2 regions of the Streptomyces sp. SD31 genome follow, and region 1 is predicted to be linked to the other one. Evidence: predicted binding sites of a transcription regulator. Region 1 holds the regulator's gene; the other holds the start of a gene.
What was found. The regulator HrcA, encoded in region 1, represses chaperone genes, less so after heat shock. The targets are predictions, from matches to a motif close to TTNGCACTCNGNNNNNCNGAGTGCNAA.
Positions count from the first base shown of each region.

Region 2: groES (co-chaperone GroES) is a predicted target of HrcA. The motif match lies at 5,290-5,316, and genes of this name have one in related genera.

Region 1 covers NZ_JBQHCX010000008.1:140,237-150,469, forward strand. The annotation lists gene ACTMVF_RS18765 (S41 family peptidase) at 1-710, opposite strand, end outside; gene ACTMVF_RS18770 (hypothetical protein) at 786-1,358, opposite strand; gene ACTMVF_RS18775 (hypothetical protein) at 1,593-3,089, shown strand; gene ACTMVF_RS18780 (hypothetical protein) at 3,099-3,491, shown strand; gene ACTMVF_RS18785 (VOC family protein) at 3,433-3,825, opposite strand; gene ACTMVF_RS18790 (16S rRNA (uracil(1498)-N(3))-methyltransferase) at 3,846-4,595, opposite strand; gene ACTMVF_RS18795 (nitronate monooxygenase) at 4,592-5,677, opposite strand; gene dnaJ (molecular chaperone DnaJ) at 5,768-6,904, opposite strand; gene hrcA (heat-inducible transcriptional repressor HrcA) at 6,905-7,921, opposite strand; gene ACTMVF_RS18810 (MBL fold metallo-hydrolase) at 8,082-8,816, shown strand; gene ACTMVF_RS18815 (DUF3097 domain-containing protein) at 8,859-9,674, shown strand; gene ACTMVF_RS18820 (Uma2 family endonuclease) at 9,652-10,221, opposite strand.
Region 2 covers NZ_JBQHCX010000009.1:43,111-53,343, reverse strand. The annotation lists gene ACTMVF_RS20380 (hypothetical protein) at 1-2,199, opposite strand, end outside; gene ACTMVF_RS20375 (ester cyclase) at 2,322-3,014, shown strand; gene groL (chaperonin GroEL) at 3,080-4,705, opposite strand; gene groES (co-chaperone GroES) at 4,835-5,143, opposite strand; gene ACTMVF_RS20360 (polysaccharide deacetylase family protein) at 5,484-6,257, opposite strand; gene ACTMVF_RS20355 (polysaccharide deacetylase family protein) at 6,413-7,435, opposite strand; gene ACTMVF_RS20350 (class I SAM-dependent methyltransferase) at 7,526-8,695, shown strand; gene ACTMVF_RS20345 (RNA polymerase sigma factor) at 8,737-9,996, opposite strand; gene ACTMVF_RS20340 (YciI family protein) at 10,044-10,233, opposite strand, start outside.

The DNA of each region.
Region 1 (10,233 bases):
AAGCCGTCGACCGGGGTGTGGCGGCGCAGATCGGACCCGTCGGCGAGGGACGAGTAGACGGCCCCCACCCCCTCGTGGTCGGAGAGGAAGGCGACCCGCTCCCCGACCCACACGGGATACTCGATGTTCCCCGCCAGCTCCTCATGCAGCCGTACGAAGTCCCCCTCGCCCGCGCGGTCGATCCACAACTTGCCCGCCGTACCGCCCCGGTAGCGCTTCCAGCGTGCCGCCTCCAGCCCCATGGGCGCCGAGGCGAGCACCAGGTGGGGACCGTGGACGACATCGGCGACGGGGCCGTACGGCAGCGTGGTGGCCGGTCCGCCGTCCAGCGGGACCGTGTGGGCCCAGGTGCGGCGGCCGCCGGCCTGGCCCTGGGTGCTGATCGCGAGGACCTCGCCGTCGGGGGTCCAGCCGCGCACCCGGGTCTGCCAACTGCCCCAGTGCGTGAGGCGCTTCGAGGGGCCGCCGTCGACCGGCGCGATGTGCACCTCGGGGGCGCCGTCGCGGGTGGAGGTCCAGGCGACGGTCGTGCCGTCGGGCGAGATGCGCGGCAGGCTGACCGGCACGTTGTCGGCGCTGACCCGCCAGGCCCGGCCGCCGTCGAGCGGGGCCAGCCATACGTCGTCCTCGGCGGTGAAGGCGACCAGGTCTCCGTGCAGATGCGGATACCGGAGATACGAAGACGATCCAGGCGTCGCGGACTGAGTCACCCGATCACCATAAACAGGGGCGGCGTCCGGGGACAGGCACTTCGGATCACTTGCCCAACTCAGGTGCCGGTGCGGTCACTTGCCCTCCGGCCAGCAGTTCGGGTGCTGCTTGCAGTAGACGGTCTTGGTGACGGTGACCGTGACGGTGGGCCCCGGCTGCTGTCCGCCGCCGCCCGGGTTGACGGGCGAGGGCGTGGCATCGCAGTTGCCCAGCCCGTTCACGTGGAACCACTCCTTGCCGCCGACCTTGGCGACGAGGTCGCCGCGCACACAGGAGCCGCTGACGGCCCGGGTGATCCTGCCGGTGACGGTGATGTCCTTGCCGTCCTTGGTCTCGCCCTCGCAGTCGACCTTGACCACGGCGTTCTCGCTCGCCGTCGGCGCGGCGGAACCTCCCTTTCCGTCGCCGTCGTACGAGCCCGTGCAGTTGAGCCACTGCACGTCGGCCTTCTGCCGCTCCAGCTCCGCGGTCACCGTCTGGTCGGTCGTGAACGCCACGGTCGCACTGCTCAGCCCGCCCGGATCACACGCGACCGCCCCACCGACGGCGACCACGGCGAGACCCGCCACGCCTGCGACGCGTACACGCGTGCGCTCCGTGCGACCGGTGCGACCGGTGCGACCCCAAATCCTCCTGAACGCCCCCATGGAGGGCAGCCTGCCACTGTCCCCGCCGACGCGGTAGGGCACATACGGCCACTCCCTGCTCGCGCACGGCACAATCGAGTGTTGCCCGATCCCCCCTGCCCGGAGGACCGTTGCCCCCCTCGCGGATCCCCGCCCGCGCCCTGCCCGCGCCACGCACCTCGGACGACGCCGATCAGGCCGGCGTGGACCCCGTGACGGACCCCGCGGGGCCACCCGCGCCGGCGCCGGGTGCGGATGCTCGTCGACGTGGTCGACCATCCGGATGAAGTGGCGTATGTGTCGGCCCTGTTCGAGGAGCGCGGCTGGGCCGTACGCCCGGCGGAGGCCGACGAGGCGGCGCCCGGCTTGGCGCACCGCGCCACGCTCGTCGTCGAGGTCCGGCTGCACGGAGCCCGCCTCGGCGCCCTGCGCACGGCCACCCTTGAGGTGGAACGGCTCGCCAGGCAGGCCGAGTTGGGTGCATGGGTGCGGGACGCGGCGCTGGTCGAGTACGAGCGGCCGGCCCGCACGACGTACTACGTGCACCGCGCGCTGCCGACGCTGGGGCGGGTGTGGATCTGGCTGGGCGGTGCGGACGAGCAGCGTGCCGTGACCGTGCCGGCCGGTCCGCGCTCCCGTCAGGAGGCGGCGGCCGAACTGGCGGCGCGCCCGCTGGGTGGCCGCCCCTTCGATGCCGAGGCGCACGGGCTGCGGGTGCCGGGCCACTCGGACGCGGACCCGCCACGCGACGAGACCCCGCACGAGCGCCGGGTCCGGCTGGTCTGGCTGGCGGCGGGGGTGGCCGGCGTCGTCCTCGCCGTCCTGTGCGGCATGTACGTCGTCTGGGCAGACGGGGCCTGGAAGCTACTGCCCGCACTGCTCAGCCCGGCGGGGGCGCTGCCGCTGGGCCGCACGCTCAAGGAGACGCGGGCGAGTGGCCGCGGGGTCCAGTGGGCCGCCGGAGTCGCGGGCACCACCGTGCTGGCCGCCTTCGGGGCCTTGGTGGGCCAGGGCACCGAGCCCCGGGTGCTGTGGGCGGGTGCGCTGGTGCTTGCCGTCGGTGTGTTCACGGGCGCGGGCGTGGTCCTCGCGCTGCGCCGCACCGTCTTCACCCGGCACGCCGCCTGGCTGGTGCCGCTGTCCGTGCCGGTGCTGTGGTCGATGGTGGGCTGGCTGGGCCGGCAGATGCACGACGCCTACCTGGACCGGTTCGACATCCGCGTGGAGGCGGTGCCCACGGCGAGGCTCGGCACTTACCTGGTGGCCGCCGAGCCGATGGGACTCGCGCTGGGCAGCGCGCTGTTCTTCGTGGCGATCGTGGGCTGGCTGCGCCACTTCCATCTGGGCCGGGACGCCAGCAACCGCTTCTTCGCCATCGTCCTGGCCACGCTGGTCATAGTCGTCTACGCCCTGAGCGCGGTCGCGCTGGGCACCGGGCAGGCGGCGAGCGCGGCCGGCCGGGCCGCCGAGAACGTCGCCCGTGGGGGCGCCCACCCGCCCGACTACTTCGGTGTCTTCGGCCACTTCATGTGCGTAAGCCCGGTGGACGCCGCCGAGCCCCTGGCGGTGGAGAACGGCCCGGCTCCCCTCGACCACCCCGTGGTCTCCTTCGGCGCCACCGGCGAGTGGATCTGGCTCTGGGACCCGGCTCGCAACAACGGCAAGGTCCAGGAGTCCTTCGCCGTCCGCCGCGAGGACGTCCAGCTCATCCCCGCGAAAAACCCGGAGAACAAGCGCTGCCCGGCCCCGTAGCGTGGCCGCATGCGTAACGACCGCCGACTGCGAAGGCTCGTCGTGGACGAGCGGACGACATACCTCTGGAGCGTGCGGCACCAGCACGGGGAGGGCGACACGTGCCGCGAGGTCCTCCATCTGACCCTGGACGGTGCGCGTACGCGGATCGTCTTCCGGAAGGGCCCGGGCCGGGCCGTCTCCGACGGCCATTCCTACGTCGGATGCGTGGCGACCGGCCCCGGGAAGCTGCTCAACCTGCGCGAACCCGGTGCCGTACGCGGCCTCGTCGACGAGGCGACGGCCCGCGGACTCCTGCCGGGGACCGGGGAGTTGGACGGCTGGGAGCTGTTCGACGCCGTGCTCAGCCGCGCAGCAGCAGCCACTCCTGCAGCTCCACCAGATTGCCCTCCGGGTCCTTGAGGTGGGCGACGCGCATGCGGTCGGTCATCGGGGCGGGGCCGCGCAGGAGGGTCGCGCCGCGTGCGGTGATCCGCTCGCAGCAGGCGTCCAGGTCGTCCACCCGCAGCACCACCAGGGAGCGGTGCCCGTCGGCGGTGTCGGCCAGTTCGCCCAGGACCTCGGCCATCATCGCCCGGTCCTGAAGCGCGATGCCCGCCGAGCCGACGGCGGGGCTGAACTTCTCGTACGGCCCGTTCGTCGCGCCCGACTGCGGCTTGAGGCCGAGGACGTCGGCGTAGAAGCGGTAGCAGGCGGCGAAGTCGCTGACCAGCAGCCGTACCTGGGCGAGTTCCACGGTGAGCGTCCCTCCGGAGGTCAGGACCAGCGGCCGGTGCGGCCGAGGAGCAGTGCCGTCGCCGCGGTTCCGGCGGTGGACGTGCGCAGGACGGTACGGCCCAGACGGTACGCCTGCGCACCCGCCTCCTCGAAGAGGGCCAACTCCTCGGGGGACACGCCGCCTTCGGGTCCGACGACGAGCACGATCTCGCCCTCGGTGGGCAGCTCGGCGGTGGCGAGGGGCGCACTGCCGTAGTCGCGTTCCTCGTGCAGTACGGCGGCGAAGTCGGCCTTGGCGAGCAGCGCCGCGACCTGCTTGGTGGTGGCCGCGTCCGTCACCTCCGGGAAACGCACCCGGCGCGACTGCTTGCCGGCCTCGCGGGCGGTGGCCCGCCACTTGCCGAGGGCCTTCGCCCCCCGCTCGCCCTTCCACTGCGTGATGCAGCGGGCGGCGGCCCAGGGCACGATCGCGTCGACGCCGGTCTCGGTCATCGTCTCGACGGCCAGCTCGCCGCGGTCGCCCTTGGGGAGGGCCTGGACGACGGTGATACGGGGCGACTCCGGGGGTTCCTCGGCCACCGAGCTCATGTGCACGACGAGCCGGTCCTTGCCCTCCGTGTCGACGACCTCGCACTCGGCCCAGCGACCGTTGCCGTCCGTGAGGACGACGGTCTCGCCGGGCCTCAGCCGCTTGACCGAGACGGCGTGCCGCCCCTCGGGCCCGTCGAGGACGTACCGCCCGCCACCGCCGGCATCGAAGTGCTCGACGACGAAAACGGGAGCTGTCATCGCCCCGCGCCCCCCTTCGGGAAGGCGGACAACGCTGTCGACGCGGCGTCGAGCTCGGCGGCCAGCACCTCCACCAGCTGCCCGGCGGGCAGTTCCCGCGCCATCCGGTGCCCCTGCCCGGCCCACAGCGCCATGCCCTGCGCGTCACCGGACGCGGCGGCCTTCTTGCGCAGCGGCGAGGTGAGGTGGTGGACCTCGGGGTAGGCGGCGGGGGCGTACGGCCCGTGCTCGCGCAGGAAGCGGTTGACGAGGCCGCGGGCGGGGCGCCCGGAGAAGGCGCGCGTCAGCTCGGTCCGTACGAACAGGGGGTTGGTCAGCGCCTGCTTGTGCAGGGCGTTGGCGCCGGACTCCGGGGTGGCGAGGAAGGCGGTCCCGAGCTGGGCGGCGCTGGCGCCGGCGGCGAGCGCGGCGGCGATCTGGCTGCCGCGCATGATGCCGCCGGCGGCGACGAGGGGCAGGCTCACGGCCTCACGGACCTGCGCGACGAGGGACAGCAGCCCGATGCCGGTGCCGTCGGTCTCGGGGTTGTCGCGATGGGTGCCCTGGTGGCCGCCGGCCTCGACCCCCTGCACGATCACGGCGTCGGCGCCGGCCCGCTGCACGGCGAGGGCCTCGTCCGGAGTGGTGGCGGTGACCAGGGTGAAGGTTCCGGCACGCCGCAGCGCCTGGAGCACCTCACCGCTGGGCACGCCGAAGTGGAAGGAGACGACGGGGACGGGATTGTCGAGCAGCACGGCGAGCTTGGCGTCGTACCCGTCGTCCCGCCCGCTGTCCGGGTCCCCCAGCTCGATCTCGTACCAGGCGGCCTCGCCGGCGAGCTGATGTGCGTAGACGTCAACGGCCGCCGCGTCGGCGTACTCGGGCTGCGGCATGAACAGATTGACCCCGAAGGGCCGCCCGGTCAGCCCCCGCAGCTGCTTGATCTCCTGGTACATCCCGTCGGCGGTCTTGTACCCGGCAGCGAGAAACCCCAGCCCACCGGCCTCGGACACGGCAGCGGCGAGCTGCGGCACGGAGACGCCGCCTGCCATGGGGGCCTGCACGATCGGAAGGGGGAAGAGATCGGTCAGCGCGGAGGACATGACGGCATGTTGTCACGTCCCCCGAACAAGTCCGAATCGACCCTTCCCCTTGGCGTAGGCCCACGCATTCCCCAGGGGAACAGCAGGGGCTCAGCGCCCGTTGAAGGCGTCCTTCAACCGCGAGAACAACCCCTGCTGCCCCGGCTGGAACTGCCCCTGAGGCCGCTCCTCGCCCCGCAGCTTGGCCAGCTCACGCAGCAACCGCTCCTGCTCGGGGTCCAGCTTGCTCGGCGTCTGCACCTCGACGTGCACGATCAGATCCCCGCGCCCGCCGCCCCGCAGATGGGTCACCCCTCGCCCGTGCAGCGGAATCGACTGACCGGACTGAGTGCCCGGCCGGATGTCGACCTCCTCCAGCCCGTCCAGCGTCTCCAGCGGCACCTTCGTGCCGAGCGCCGCCGCGGTCATCGGGATCGTCACCGTGCAGTGCAGGTCGTCGCCGCGCCGCTGGAACATCGCGTGCGGCAGCTCGTGGATCTCGACGTACAGGTCACCGGCGGGACCGCCGCCCGGCCCGACCTCGCCCTCACCGGCGAGCTGGATCCGCGTGCCGTTGTCGACACCGGCCGGGATCTTGACCGTCAGCGTCCGACGCGACCGTACGCGTCCGTCACCCGCACACTCGGGGCACGGCGTCGGTACGACTGTCCCGAACCCCTGGCACTGCGGGCACGGCCGCGAGGTCATGACCTGCCCCAGGAAGGACCGCGTCACCTGCGACACCTCACCGCGACCGCGGCACATGTCACACGTCTGGGCGGAGGTGCCGGGGGCGGCCCCCTCACCGTTACAGGTGTTGCAGACGACGGCCGTGTCGACCTGGATGTCCTTCGTCGTACCGAAGGCCGCCTCGTCGAGCTCGACCTCCAGCCGGATCATCGCGTCCTGGCCCCGCCGCGTACGCGAACGCGGACCCCGCTGGGACGCCGTTCCGAAGAACGCGTCCATGATGTCCGAGAAGTTCCCGAAGCCGCCCGCGCCGAAGCCGCCGGCTCCCGCGCCGCCCGCCTGGGACAGCGGGTCGCCGCCGAGGTCGTAGACCTGCTTCTTCTGCGGGTCCGACAGCACCTCGTAAGCGGCGTTGATCTCCTTGAACCGCTCCTGGGTCTTCGGATCCGGATTGACGTCCGGGTGCAGCTCGCGCGCGAGCCGCCGGAAGGCCTTCTTGATCTCTTCCTGCGACGCGTCGCGACGCACGCCGAGAACGGCGTAGTAGTCCGTGGCCACTTACGACTCCGCCAGGATCTGTCCGACGTACCGTGCCACTGCGCGTACCGCTCCCATCGTTCCCGGGTAATCCATGCGGGTCGGTCCGACCACGCCGAGCTTGGCGACTGCCTCGCCGCCCGAACCGTAGCCGACCGACACGACGGACGTGGAGTTGAGTCCCTCATAGGCGTTCTCGTGCCCGATGCGCACGGTCATGCCCGAATCCCCCGCCTCGCCAAGGAGTTTGAGGAGTACGACGTGCTCCTCGAGGGCCTCCAGGACGGGCCGGATGGTGAGGGGGAAGTCATGCCCGAAGCGGGTGAGATTGGCGGTGCCGCCGATCATCAGCCGCTCCTCGTTCTCCTCGACGAGCGTCTCCAGCAGGGTGGAGAGCACGGCCGAGACAGTGCCGCGGTCCTCTATGTCGAAGGCCTCGGGGAGGTCCTCGACGAGCGTCGGCACATCGGTGAAGCGCCGCCCCGCGACCCGGCTGTTGAGCCGCGCGCGCAGATCCGCGAGCGACCCTTCACCGAAGGGCGCCGGGCAGTCGACCATCCGCTGCTCGACCCGCCCGGTGTCCGTGATCAGCACGAGCATCACGCGCGCGGGCGCGAGCGAGAGCAGCTCGACGTGCCGGACGGTGGACCGGGTCAGCGACGGGTACTGCACGACGGCGACCTGTCGGGTGAGCTGCGCGAGCAGCCGAACCGTGCGCGCCACGACGTCGTCGAGGTCCACGGCGCCCTCCAGGAAGTTCTGGATCGCGCGCCGCTCCGGCGGGCTCATCGGCTTGACACCGGCGAGCTTGTCGACGAACAGCCGGTAGCCCTTGTCGGTCGGGATGCGCCCGGCGCTGGTGTGCGGCTGGGCGATGTAGCCCTCGTCCTCCAGGGCAGCCATGTCGTTGCGGACGGTCGCCGGGGAGACGCCGAGGTTGTGCCGCTCGGTGAGCGCCTTGGAGCCCACCGGCTCCTCGGTCCCGACATAGTCCTGGACGATGGCGCGCAGCACCTGAAGCCTGCGTTCACTCAGCATCGCGCGCACCTCCAGTTTCGTCCGCTTGGCGCCTTGCCTGGCACTCTGTCCGTCCGAGTGCCAGCTGTCCCCGGCCCAGTGTACGGCGGCGGGGTACGCAGCGGGCAAGGCCGGTCAGCACCACCGTGCCCGACGGTGGTGTGTTCGTTAGCGTCGCCGTATGAGGGTGACTTGGGAAGAGCTCGGGTGGGAGCGGCTTGCGGCCGGGGTGGGCCGGTGTCGGCTGCCGGGCTGGGACTGCACGGCGGGGCTGGTCGTCGGGGAGGGCGGCGCGCTGCTCGTCGACGCGGGGTCGAGCCTCGCGGAGGGGGTGCGGCTGCGTACCCAGGCGCAGTGGCTGGCGGGTCACCGTGTGACTCATCTCGCGCTGACCCATCCCCACTTCGACCATGTCTTCGGGGCGGCGGCGTTCGCGGGCACGCAGGTGTACGGGGCGGTGGGCCTGGACACGGTGTTCGCGCACGAGCGGGCGGAACTGCGCGCGGACGCCGTACGCAACGGGCTGGACCAGGACGCGGCGGACGAGGCGATCGACGCCCTGGTCCACCCGCACCACCAGGTGAGCGGCGAGTGGACCCTCGACCTGGACGCCGGCCGCCAGGTCCTGCTGGCGAACGTGGGCCCGGCTCACACGGCCCACGACCTGGTCGTGCTCGTGCCGGGCGCTCCCGGCTCTCCCGAGGTGGTCTTCTGCGGCGACCTGGTGGAGGAGTCCGGCGAACCCCAGGCCGGCCCCGACGCCGTACCGTCGCACTGGCCGGCGGCCCTGGACCGCCTGCTGGACCTGGGCGGCGAGGACGCGCTGTACGTGCCCGGTCACGGAGCGGTGGTGGACGCGGAGTTCGTGCGCCGCCAGCGGGACACCCTGGCCGCGCGATTCGGCGTGTCGCGTTGATCTGCGCTCCATGACGGCCGGGATTCTCTTATCGTCACTCGAATGCGCCAGTACTCACCGGACCTGACTCCACCCTGGAAGAAGCCCAAGCCCGTCCCCGAGGTCCCGGCGGAACCGGGCCTGGTGGTGGAGGAGCCCGGCACCGGTTTCTGCGGCGCGGTGATCCGCTGCGAGGCGGGCACGGTGACCCTGGAGGACCGCTTCGGCAAGCACCGGGTGTTCCCGCTGGAACCGCGAGGGTTCCTGCTGGAGGGCAAGGTGGTGACCCTCGTCCGGCCGTCGTCCTCCGCTCCGGTACGTCCCACCCGCACGGCCTCCGGTTCGGTCGCCGTCCCGCAGGCACGCGCGCGCGTGGCCCGCGCCGGCCGTATCTACGTCGAGGGCCGACACGACGCCGAGCTGGTCGAGAAGGTGTGGGGCGATGACCTGCGCGTCGAGGGCGTGGTGGTGGAGTACCTGGAGGGCGTCGACGACCTGCCGTCGATCGTGGCCGATTTCTCGCCGGGACCGGATGCGCGGCTGGGGGTCCTGGTCGACCACCTGGTGCCGGGTACGAAGGAGTGGCGCATCGCGGAGTCGGTGACCAGTGAGCACGCGTTGGTCGTGGGCCACCCGTACATCGACATCTGGGAGGCGGTGAAGCCGTCGTCCCTGGGGATTCCGGGCTGGCCGCGGGTGCCGCGCGGGCAGGACTGGAAGACGGGGGTGTGCCGGGCGCTGGGGTGGCCGTCGGAGAACACCGGGGCGGTGTGGCAGGCGATCCTTCAGCGGGTGGGGTCTTACAAGGACCTGGAGCCGGAGCTGTTGGGGCGGGTGGAGGAGCTGATCGACTTCGTTACGGGTAGCGGTGGGGCCTGACGTTGCTGAAGGTGCCGAATCCGGTGGTGTCGACTTCGAGACCAAAACAGTCCATCGGGACCGGGCAGCCGAACTTGCTCATCCGTTGCACGTGGTACTCGGCTTCCTCGCCACTGCCCTTCGGCTCGGTGAACAGCACGCAGTGCGCCATGATCGGGTCGATGATCAGGTAAGCGTGCACGCCGCTCGCGGCATAGATCGCGCGCTTGACCTCGTAGTCGCGCTCCACGCTGGTTTCGGAGACGACCTCCACCAATGCCGTGACCACCGCCGACGGTACGTATGTCCCTTGATCCGGACCGGCGCCGCGCTCGGTCACCACCACATCGGGAACGGGGGCGCTGACGTGGTCAAGCATGTCGACGCACTGGGTCTGGAGCGGATACCAACGGTCGCGGGGAATCTGGTCCACCGTCTCCGTGACGTTGCGGTTGTGCACCAGACCAGAGCTGCGCGACATCACGATCTCTCCTCGCAGAAGCTCGGCCCTGACGCCCTCGGGCGGCTCCAGTCCCTCGAAGAACTTGATCATCGCGCGATCGTTCACAGCGGCACCCTA
Region 2 (10,233 bases), on a different contig from region 1:
GCGGTCCGCCGTGATGAGCCGAGCCATGCCGAACGCCTGATCCACACTGCCCTCATGGCAGAGCGCCGCGACTGCGGCAGCCGCACCTGTGGATAGGTAGTCCCCGTCGGGCAATAATCGGAGCAGTTCCTTGGCCTGATCCAAATGCCCGGACCGAGCGCTTTCTCCCACCATTCTTGAGATCAGTTCGAAGCGCCAGTCGTCCAGGGTCACCTCCTTCACCAGGTCGAGTGCGGCGGCCAGCTCGCCTGCCGATGCCAGCGCGGGTGCCAGGCGCTCCACCGAGACGGTCACCTCACTCGACAGAGCCTCCTGGATCAGGATGTCGGCGCCGTCACCGTCCGTCAGACGGCGTCGCACGGAGGCCAGCCTGGCAAGCGCCTCTCTTCTCACCACCGGATCAACCGCGCCACGGGCCACTGCCTCCGCTTCGGAGTGGCTGCCGCGCTCGGCCAGTGCGACCGCCGCATGGATCGGAACCTCTCTGGAGATTCCCAGGGCCGACGCCATCCTTTCGACACGATCGGCCTCGCCCGCTTCCACCAGCCCGGCGATGATGCGCCGCGCCGACTCCCGGCCCACGCGGGGATGGGACAGGGTCGCGGCCAATTCCTCCGCCCGTGCAAACTGTCGTGCTCGCACCAGCGCCAGCACGATGCGCACCAAGATGGCCTCTCGAGTGGCCTCATCGCCTGCCTGACGAGCCACTTCCTCGGCCTCCCCCAGCACTCGCGCCGCTTCGGGTCCGACGAGACTCTCGCCCACTTCTGCCAGGGCGAGCGCACGCTCCCGTCTGTCCGGGAAACTCCGTGCGAGCATCTCGCCTCTGGTCTCCTCACCGACCCGCACCCACGCCGCCGCCATGGCCGGAGTCACCTTCGAGATTCGCTCCTCAAGGGCGTTCCGGCGGATCGACAACCGGAGCATGTCCCGCAGCCGCCGGCCGCCTTCCTCGATGATCATCTCGCTCGCCACTCTGATCTCGGCGAGAGCAAGGGCATCGTTCCCGGAGGCGTGAAGAAGACGTTCGTGCCGGTCTCGGTCGACAGCGCAGAGAATTACCCGCTCAATGTCTCCCCGCGCATGCAGCATCTGGAAATAGCCACGCAACAAGTAGGCAGGGGTTTCGGGCGGCCAGCACTTCTCCCGGTATTCGTCGCACCAGACGTGCAGCCGTTGGCGATACAGGTCGACATCATGAGGTCCGAGCATCTCCTCTGCCCGCTCCTGGAGTTCCTCATGGGCAAGGAGAAAGAGGCCGGCCTTCGAAGTGTCGAGCGAAGGAGCATCACGTCTCGCGAAGGTTCTTCCAGCCCGGTTCCGAAGCAGGTCGTGCACTTCATAGAGTCGCTCCCCGGAAAGGTGGCCCAGATCGGACGCCGTCAAGCCGCCCTCAGCTGCGACAACGAAGCCGAGCAAATCACGGCACAGATGTCCCTCGGCCAGGAATCCCTTCAGCTCTCGCTCTGCTTCGGCACGAATGGCCTGGGCACGAGGCGAAGGCTGGAGGCTCCGTATGTGCCGCGCATCTCGCAGCGGATGGTCGTGCGCCACGTCACTGGGGAGCGGTGGATTGAGACGGCCGGAGACGATGACCCGGGCACCGAACTCCAGGCGACTCGGCAGGAGACTCGCGATGCTGCGGGCCTCGGGGCCCGTGGTCACGCCACGGTCTTCATCCAGACCGTCGACGAGGAGAACCAGCCTTTCACCCCGCTCATGGCAAACGCGGGCCGCCTGGTCGTACAGCCGCAGCAAGTGTCCATCGCGCGTCGCTTCCGTCAGATGTGCGGGCAGGCTGTCCCCGGCCAGTTCGGTCAGTTGCTCGAGCACTACATCGCCGTAGGCCACCGCGTCGTTCTGCGAACGTAGTCGGGCGGTGATGAAGAACGGCACGATCCGCACCCCCTCAGGAGGATGGAGTGCGAACCACGCCATGAGCGCGGTCTTGCCCGCCCACGCCCCCGCCCGCCACCAGGCGTAGGCAGGGCCGGACTTGGCGGTGCAGAAGGCGGCGAGGTCGGTCAACTCCCTGCCGCGGCCGATGAGTTCCCGCGGCGCGATGCGGCGCACCTGCTCCCAGTAGGCCGAGCGCACCGGCCGGGCCAGTACGACCTGGTTGTTGTCGCCCGTGACGGCCACACCGATGTCGCCGCCCGCTGCGACAGACTGCCTCCCCCGCGCCTGCATGTGCGCCATGGTCCCAGATCGTCGCCGTCCGATCCCTGGAAGCGGCGAACACTCGAGGAGAGCGAGCACCCAAAGAGCAATAAAATATGCATATCAACCGTACCGGACCCGAAGGGTCGGGAGGCGCCCCTATGACCTTCGTACAGCTCATCGACTGCAGGACCAGCCGCTTCGACGAGATGAACCGGCTGATGGACAGGTGGGTCGAGCAGACCAAGGGGAAGCGGACGGCGACGCACGACATCATCGGGAAGGACCGGTCGGACGCGTCGCACTTCATCGAGATCGTGGAGTTCGCCTCGTACGAGGAGGCGATGCGGAACTCCAATCTCCCCGAGACCGATCGGATCTTCCAGGAGATGGTCGCGCTCTGTGACGAGACGCCGACGTTCACCGATCTCGACGTCGTGCGGGACGAGCAGCTGAACGTCCTGGCCGCGCAGGCCTTCTTCAAGGCCATGGGCAGGATGGCGCCGGCGGCGATCGGTGAGCATTTCACGGACGACTACGTGGATCACGATCCGTCGTATCCGCAGCCCGTGCAGGGGGTCGAGGGAGTGCGCGAGCAGTACGCGGGGTGGCGTGCCGCCTTCGACTTCACGTTCCGGATCGACGATCAGCTGGCCCAGGGCGACCAGGTGTGCACGCGGTGGACCTGGACCGCGCGGCACAAGGGCGAGTTCCTGGGGATCCCGGCGACCGGACAGGAGGTCAGCATGCAGGGCATGACCTGGCAGCGGTTCCGGGACGGCAAGATCTGCGAGGGCCACTGGCTCTACGACCGGGCGGGACTGCTGGAGCAGTTGGGGGTACTCGGTCAGTGACGCCCGCGAAGGGAGAAGCCCCCCGTTGCCGCAGCAACGGGGGGCTTCTTCAGGTGGTGCGTGCCTCAGTGGGCGTGGCCGTGGCCGTGACCAGCGGCGGCCGGCTCCTCCTCTTCCTTCTTCTCGACGACCAGGGTCTCGGTCGTGAGGAGGAGGGAGGCGATGGAGGCGGCGTTCTCCAGGGCGGAGCGGGTGACCTTGACCGGGTCGATGACGCCGGCCTTGACCAGGTCGCCGTACTCGCCGGTGGCGGCGTTGAAGCCCTGGCCCTTCTCGAGCTCGGCGACCTTGGAGGTGATGACGTAGCCCTCCAGGCCGGCGTTCTCCGCGATCCAGCGCAGCGGCTCGACGACGGCACGGCGGACGACGGCCACACCGGTGGCCTCGTCGCCGGTCTTGCCGAGGCCGCCCTCGAGCACCTTGGCGGCGTGGACCAGCGCGGAGCCACCACCGGAGACGATGCCCTCCTCGACCGCGGCGCGGGTCGCGGAGATGGCGTCCTCCAGACGGTGCTTCTTCTCCTTCAGCTCCACCTCGGTGGCGGCGCCGACCTTGATCACGCACACGCCGCCGGCCAGCTTCGCGAGGCGTTCCTGGAGCTTCTCGCGGTCCCAGTCGGAGTCGGTGTTCTCGATCTCGGCCTTGATCTGGGCGACGCGGCCCTGGACGTCCTCGGAGTTGCCGGCGCCGTCGACGAGGGTCGTGTCGTCCTTGGTGACCGTGACGCGGCGGGCGGAGCCCAGCACCTCGAGGCCGACCTGGTCGAGCTTGAGGCCGACCTCCTCGGAGATGACCGTGGCGCCGGTGAGGACCGCCATGTCCTGCAGCATCGCCTTGCGGCGGTCACCGAAGCCCGGGGCCTTGACGGCGACCGCGTTGAAGGTGCCGCGGATCTTGTTGACGACCAGGGTCGACAGGGCCTCGCCCTCGACGTCCTCGGCGATGATCAGCAGCGGCTTCGAGGCGCCCGCCTGGATGACCTTCTCCAGCAGCGGCAGCAGGTCCGCGATGGAGGAGATCTTGCCCTGGTTGATGAGGATGTACGGGTCCTCCAGGACGGCCTCCATGCGCTCCTGGTCCGTCACGAAGTACGGCGACAGGTAGCCCTTGTCGAAGGCCATGCCCTCGGTGAAGTCCAGCTCCAGACCGAAGGTGTTGGACTCCTCGACGGTGATGACACCGTCCTTGCCGACCTTGTCCATCGCCTCGGCGATGAGCTCGCCGACCTGCGTGTCCTGGGCGGACAGACCGGCGACGGCGGCGATGTCGGACTTCTCGTCGATCGGGCGGGCGGTCGCCAGCAGCTCGTCGGAGACCGCGGCGACGGCGGCGTCGATGCCCTTCTTCAGCAGCGCCGGGGAGGCACCCGCGGCGACGTTCTTCAGGCCCTCGCGCACCAGCGCCTGGGCGAGCACGGTGGCGGTGGTCGTACCGTCACCCGCGATGTCGTTGGTCTTGGTCGCCACCTCCTTCACCAGCTGGGCGCCGAGGTTCTCGTACGGGTCCTCGACCTCGACCTCACGGGCGATGGTGACGCCGTCGTTGGTGATGGTGGGCGCGCCGAACTTCTTGTCGATGACGACGTTGCGGCCCTTGGGGCCGATCGTCACCTTGACCGTGTCGGCCAGCTTGTTGACGCCGCGCTCGAGGGCGCGACGGGCGTCCTCGTCGAACTTCAGGATCTTCGCCATGGGAGCGGTTCAGCCCTCTCGGAAAACGTGGGTGAAACGAACTGCGCCCCCGACGCCCGGCTGATTAGTGGTCGCGGGGGCCAAGGGCGCAGCTCACAAGCAATGTGCTTCGGTGAGGAAGCGGGTGAATTACTTCTCGATGATCGCGAGCACGTCGCGAGCCGAGAGGACGAGGTACTCCTCGCCGTTGTACTTCACCTCGGTGCCGCCGTACTTGCTGTACAGCACGATGTCGCCGGTCTTGACGTCGAGCGGCAGACGCTCGCCGTTCTCGAAGCGGCCCGGGCCCACGGCCAGGACGACGCCCTCCTGGGGCTTCTCCTTGGCGGTGTCCGGAATGACCAGGCCAGAGGCGGTGGTCTGCTCGGCGTCGAGCGGCTGGACCACGATGCGGTCCTCGAGCGGCTTGATGGCAACCTTGGAGCTGGTGGTCGTCACGATCCGACCTCCCCCTTCGGAGATCTCACGGGGTTAACTGTCTGAGGTGGCGACCAGGTGGATCCGTCGTCGCGGGTGCCGGACCTGCCCGTCGCGTAGTTGGCACTCTCCAGTGGGGAGTGCCAGAGCCGAGACTATGACCGTGATTAGCACTCGGTCAAGCGGACTGCTAATTCGCTGCGCTGGTTGAGCCGGGTTCCTTGTCGCCGGCATTGCCGTGAGCGCTCCTGAGGCTGCCGCCCCCAGACGGGCTGGGATGCCTGGACGGCGCCGAGAAGTTCGCCGGACGCAATCCTCCGAACAGCCCACCGCCAGACGTAGTCCTCAAGCCGGCCCACCGTCAGACGTAGTCCTCCAGTCGGCCCACCGTCAGCCCCCGCCCCTGGATCTCCCGCAGCAGCCTCGTCGTGCGCTCCCTCAGGCTCAGGCCGGTCGGTTCGCCCGAAGGGACGGAGACGATGTCGCCGGGGCGCAGCCGGGCCGGGCCCTGCGCGTACGTCAGTTCGCCGTCGCCCTCCATCGCCGCCCGCCACAGCACCACCGCCCGCACACCGCAGTCGGCCGCCGCGCGGAGCGTGGTGGTGTCGTACGTGCCGTAGGGCGGCCGGAAGAGCTGGGGCCGGATGCCGAAGCGGGCCCGGAGTTTGTTCTGCTGGCCGCAGATCTCGGCGCGCTGGCCGGCGTACGGCAGGCCGCGCAGGGCGGCGTGGTCGAGGGTGTGGTTCTGCATCGACGCGCCCACCGAGCGCAGGCGCGCGAAGTGGCCGTAGCCCGGGCCGACCACGCTGTCCGTGAGGAACATGCTGACGGGCAGCCGTAGCTCGCGGACCATGTCGACGAAGCGGGGGTCCTTCTCGGCGCCGTCGTCGTAGGTGAGGAACACGACCTGGTCGTGGGTGCGGATGCGGTCCACGACGGGCAGCAGCCCGCCCGCGGACGGCCCATCACCCCCGGGCAGCCAATGCCGCCGGGCGGGTGGGGACGGGGGTGCGGGCAGCGGGGCGGTGAGGCCCCATCGGCGGTACGGCTGTGCTGTGGTCGTCGGGCCCTTAGCCGAACGCGCCTCTTGCGCCGCCCTCTCGGCCGACCGCCCGCCGGGCTCGACCGACCCCATCGGCCGGGCGCAACCGGCGAGCACCGCGGCTGCCAGGGCGACGGCTGTCAGAGCACGTACCACCGCCGGAACTCGTACGACTGTGACGACTGTGAGGGCGCGTACGGCCGTGGGAGCCGCCGGCTCGGGCGCCGGCACCGCTGCCGGCGCCCGCCTCACAGGTAGTCCTCCAGCCGGGCCACCGCGTACCCCTCGGCCGTCACTTTGTTCAGGAATCGGCGGATCATGTCGGGCATTGTGCCCTTCCAGTCGTCCCGGCCCCGGAAGTGGCTGAGGACGATGTCGCCCGGGCGGATCTTCCGGTCCCACTCGCGGTAGTCCCAGTGGTCGACGAAGACCTCCTCGTTCCACAGCGGGACGTACTCGATGCCGCAGGACTTCGCGGCGCGCAGGCTGTTTCTGTTGTAGTTGCCGAAGGGCGGGCGGAAGAGCAGCGGGCGCTTGCCGTAGCGCTTCTCGATCACCTCCTGCATGCCGCAGATCTCATGCCGTTGGCGGTGGTAGGAGAGGGCGGGGAGGTAGGGGTGGTGGAGGGTGTGGTTGTTCAGGACCACGCCGGCGCGCTGCATCCGCTTGAAGTAGCCGTAGTCCTCCTTGATCAGGTAGTCGCTGAGGAAGGCGGTGTACGGCACCTGCAGCTCGCTCATCATCCGCAGGAACGCCGGGTCCTTCTCGGCGCCGTCGTCGATGGTGAGGAAGACGACCCGCTGCTTGGTGGGGACGGTCGTGAAGACCGGCGGGAGGCCGAGTTCCTCGTGGCCGTCGACCTCGAAGCCGTCGCGGGTGGTGATCTCCGGTTTCTTGGTGGGTGGCGGCGGGGGCGTGAGCGGCACTCGCGCCAGGCGCCAGCGCCTCGCGGCGGCGACCCGGGCGGCGTGGGCGGCCTGGGCGGACCGGAACTTCTTGGTCCGGGGGGCTTCGGCGTTCGGGTCCGGGGTTTCGACCGGGGGCGGCGCCTTGAGGGGCTGCCGGCTCGGCGTGGGGCGTACGGCCTCATGTCCGCCTCCGCCTCCGCCGCCCTGCCCGCCTCCCCCGCCCTGGGCACACCCCGAGGCGATGGCGGCGACGGTGAGCGCGGCGATTCCGCCGCGGATCCGCGAACGCCCCGCCGTCCCATGACGACACCCCGCGGCTACCCCATTGCGGCGACTTTTGTCATTTTGTCGTACTACTCGCATGGAGCCGGATCCTCGCAGGCACCCGCCCCGAAGATCGGCCGACACCGCCGCCGGAGGCGGACCATCCACCGACTGGCCGACAATGACCCGGTGAACGACCTCGCCTCCTTCTCCCGCCTCCTCACCCCCGAGGGCAGCGCCCTCCTCGACGCCGTACGCGACACCGATCCCGCCGACGAACTCGCCGTCGCCACCCGGATGCGCCGCGAGCACCCCGCCGAGCTGGTGTCGGCGGCGCTCGGACAGGCACGGTTGCGGCAGCGGGCGGTGGCGAAGTTCGGGGCGGTGGACGCGGGGCGGATGTTCTTCACGCCGAACGGCGTCGAGCAGTCGACGCGGGCGAGTGTCGCCACGTATCGGGCCGGGCGGATGAAGGAGCTGGGGGTGGGGTCGGTCGCCGATCTGTGTTGCGGGATCGGAGGTGACGCGATCGCGTTGGCGCGGGCCGGGATCCGGGTGCTGGCGGTGGACCGGGATCCGGTGACGGTGGCGGCGGCCCGGGCCAATGCGGAGGGTCTCGGTCTTGCCGACCTCATCGAGGTGCGGGAGGCCGACGTCACCGAGGTGGACACGGCCGGCTACGACGCCGTGTTCGTCGACCCCGGCCGCCGGGGCGGTCGCGGCAGGATCTTCGACCCCGAAGCGTATTCGCCCCCGCTGTCATGGGCCGTCGAGACCGCCGGCCGGGCTCCCCACGCCGCATTGAAGATCGCGCCCGGCATTCCGCACGAGGCCGTTCCGGGCGAGGCCGAGGCGGAGTGGATCTCGGACGGCGGGGAGGTGAAGGAGGCGGTGCTGTGGTTCGGCACGGAGCCCGGGGCCATCCGGGCCACACTGCTGCCGGGGCCGCGTTCGCTGCTCTCCCGAGGGCTGCCCGACCCCGAGGTGCGGCCCGTCGGGCGGTACTTGTACGAGCCCGACGGTGCCGTCATCCGGGCGCATCTGGTCGCCGAAGTGGCGGACCAACTGAACGGTGGGCTGGTCGACGCGACCATCGCGTACATCACTGCGGACGAGCTGCACGCGACGCCGTATGCCACGGCGTACGAGATCACCGACCAACTCCCCTTCAACGTCAAGAAGTTGAAGGCGCTGCTGCGCGAGCGGGAGGTCGGCACGCTGACCGTGAAGAAGCGCGGGTCGGCCGTCGAGCCGGAGGAGCTGCGGAAGAAGGTCAAGCCGCAGGGGCCCAACTCGGCGACCGTGATTCTCACGCGGGTGGCGGGGGCGCCGACGATGCTCGTCGGGCGGCCGGCCTAGTCGGGTCGAGGGAGCGGGACGAGTCGAGGCTCACGTTCGCCCTACGAGACCTCCGTCGCCCGGCGCAGCAGCATCTCCCGCTCCCGCTCGTTCCGTGCGAGCTCCGCCGCCCGCTCGAACTCCGCCCGCGCCTCCGCCGTACGGCCGAGGCGCAGCAGCAGGTCGCCGCGCACGCTCGGCAGCAAGTGGTAGTCCCGCAGGGCGGGTTCGGTGGCGATCGCGTCGACGATCTCCAGAGCGGGTTCCGGGCCGTCCGCCATCGACACGGCGACCGCGCGGTTCAACTCGACCACGGGGGAAGGGGATCGGGCGGACAGCAGGCCGTACAGGGTGGCGATGGTCTTCCAGTCCGTCTCCTCGTACGTGTACGCGTGCGCGTGGCAGGCGGCGATCGCGGCCTGGAGGGCGTACGGGCCCGGCGCACCCGTGGCGGTGGCACGGGCACGGCCCAGCGCCTTGATGCCGCGCGCGATGAGCATGCGGTTCCAGCGGCGGCGGTTCTGGTCCTTGAGGAGGATCGGTTCGCCGGACGGGCCGGTGCGGGCTGCCGCGCGGGACGTCTGGAATTCCAGGAGGGCGGTCAGGCCGTGCACCTCCGGTTCCTTCGGCATCAGTCCCGAGAGCACGCGGGCCAGCCGCAGCGCGTCCTCACACAGGGCCGGGCGCAGCCAGTCGTCGCCGGCCGTGGCGGCGTAGCCCTCATTGAAGATCAGGTAGATGACGTCGAGGACGGAGCCGAGGCGGGCCTCGCGGTCGGGGCCGTACGGGACCTCGAAGGCGACGTTCTTCGTGGCGAGCGTGCGCTTGGCGCGCACGATGCGCTGGGCGATCGTCGGCTCCGGGACGAGGAACGCGCGGGCGATCTCCGGCGTCGTCAGGCCACCGAGGAGGCGGAGAGTGAGGGCGATGCGGGCCTCGGGAGACAGCACGGGGTGGCAGGCGGTGAAGACGAGCCTGAGCAGGTCGTCGTCGATGTCGTCGGGGTCGGCCGGCTCCTCGGGCGGGGCCGTCGTCTCCAGGTCCCGCCCGATCTCCGCCAGCTTGCGGGCGTAGTTCTCGCGGCGGCGGATCAGGTCCACGGCGCGGTGCCGGGCGGCGGCCATGAGCCAGGCGCCCGGGTTGTCGGGGACGCCGTCGCGGGGCCACTGCTCCAGGGCGGCGACGAGAGCGTCCTGGGCGAGTTCCTCGGCGATGCCGACGTCGCGGACGATGCGGGCGACGCCGGCGATGATGCGCGGGGACTCGATGCGGAAGACGGTTTCGACGGTGCCGCGCGGGTCGGCGGTGGGCTGCGGGGTCACAGCCCACCATGCAACACCCGTACGGTCGTGGATCCAAGGAGGGCAGGTCAGCCCTCGGCGATCTCCCGCACCTCGCAGGTGACCTGCCATTCCTCCCCGTGGACCTTCAGGAACCGCGAGGCCCACTCCAGCGCCTCGGCCTTGTCCTTGCACTGCATGATCGCGTAGCCGCCGATGACCTCCTTGGACTCGGTGAAGGGCCCGTCGGTGACGGACGTCTTCGCGCCGTCCCAGTGC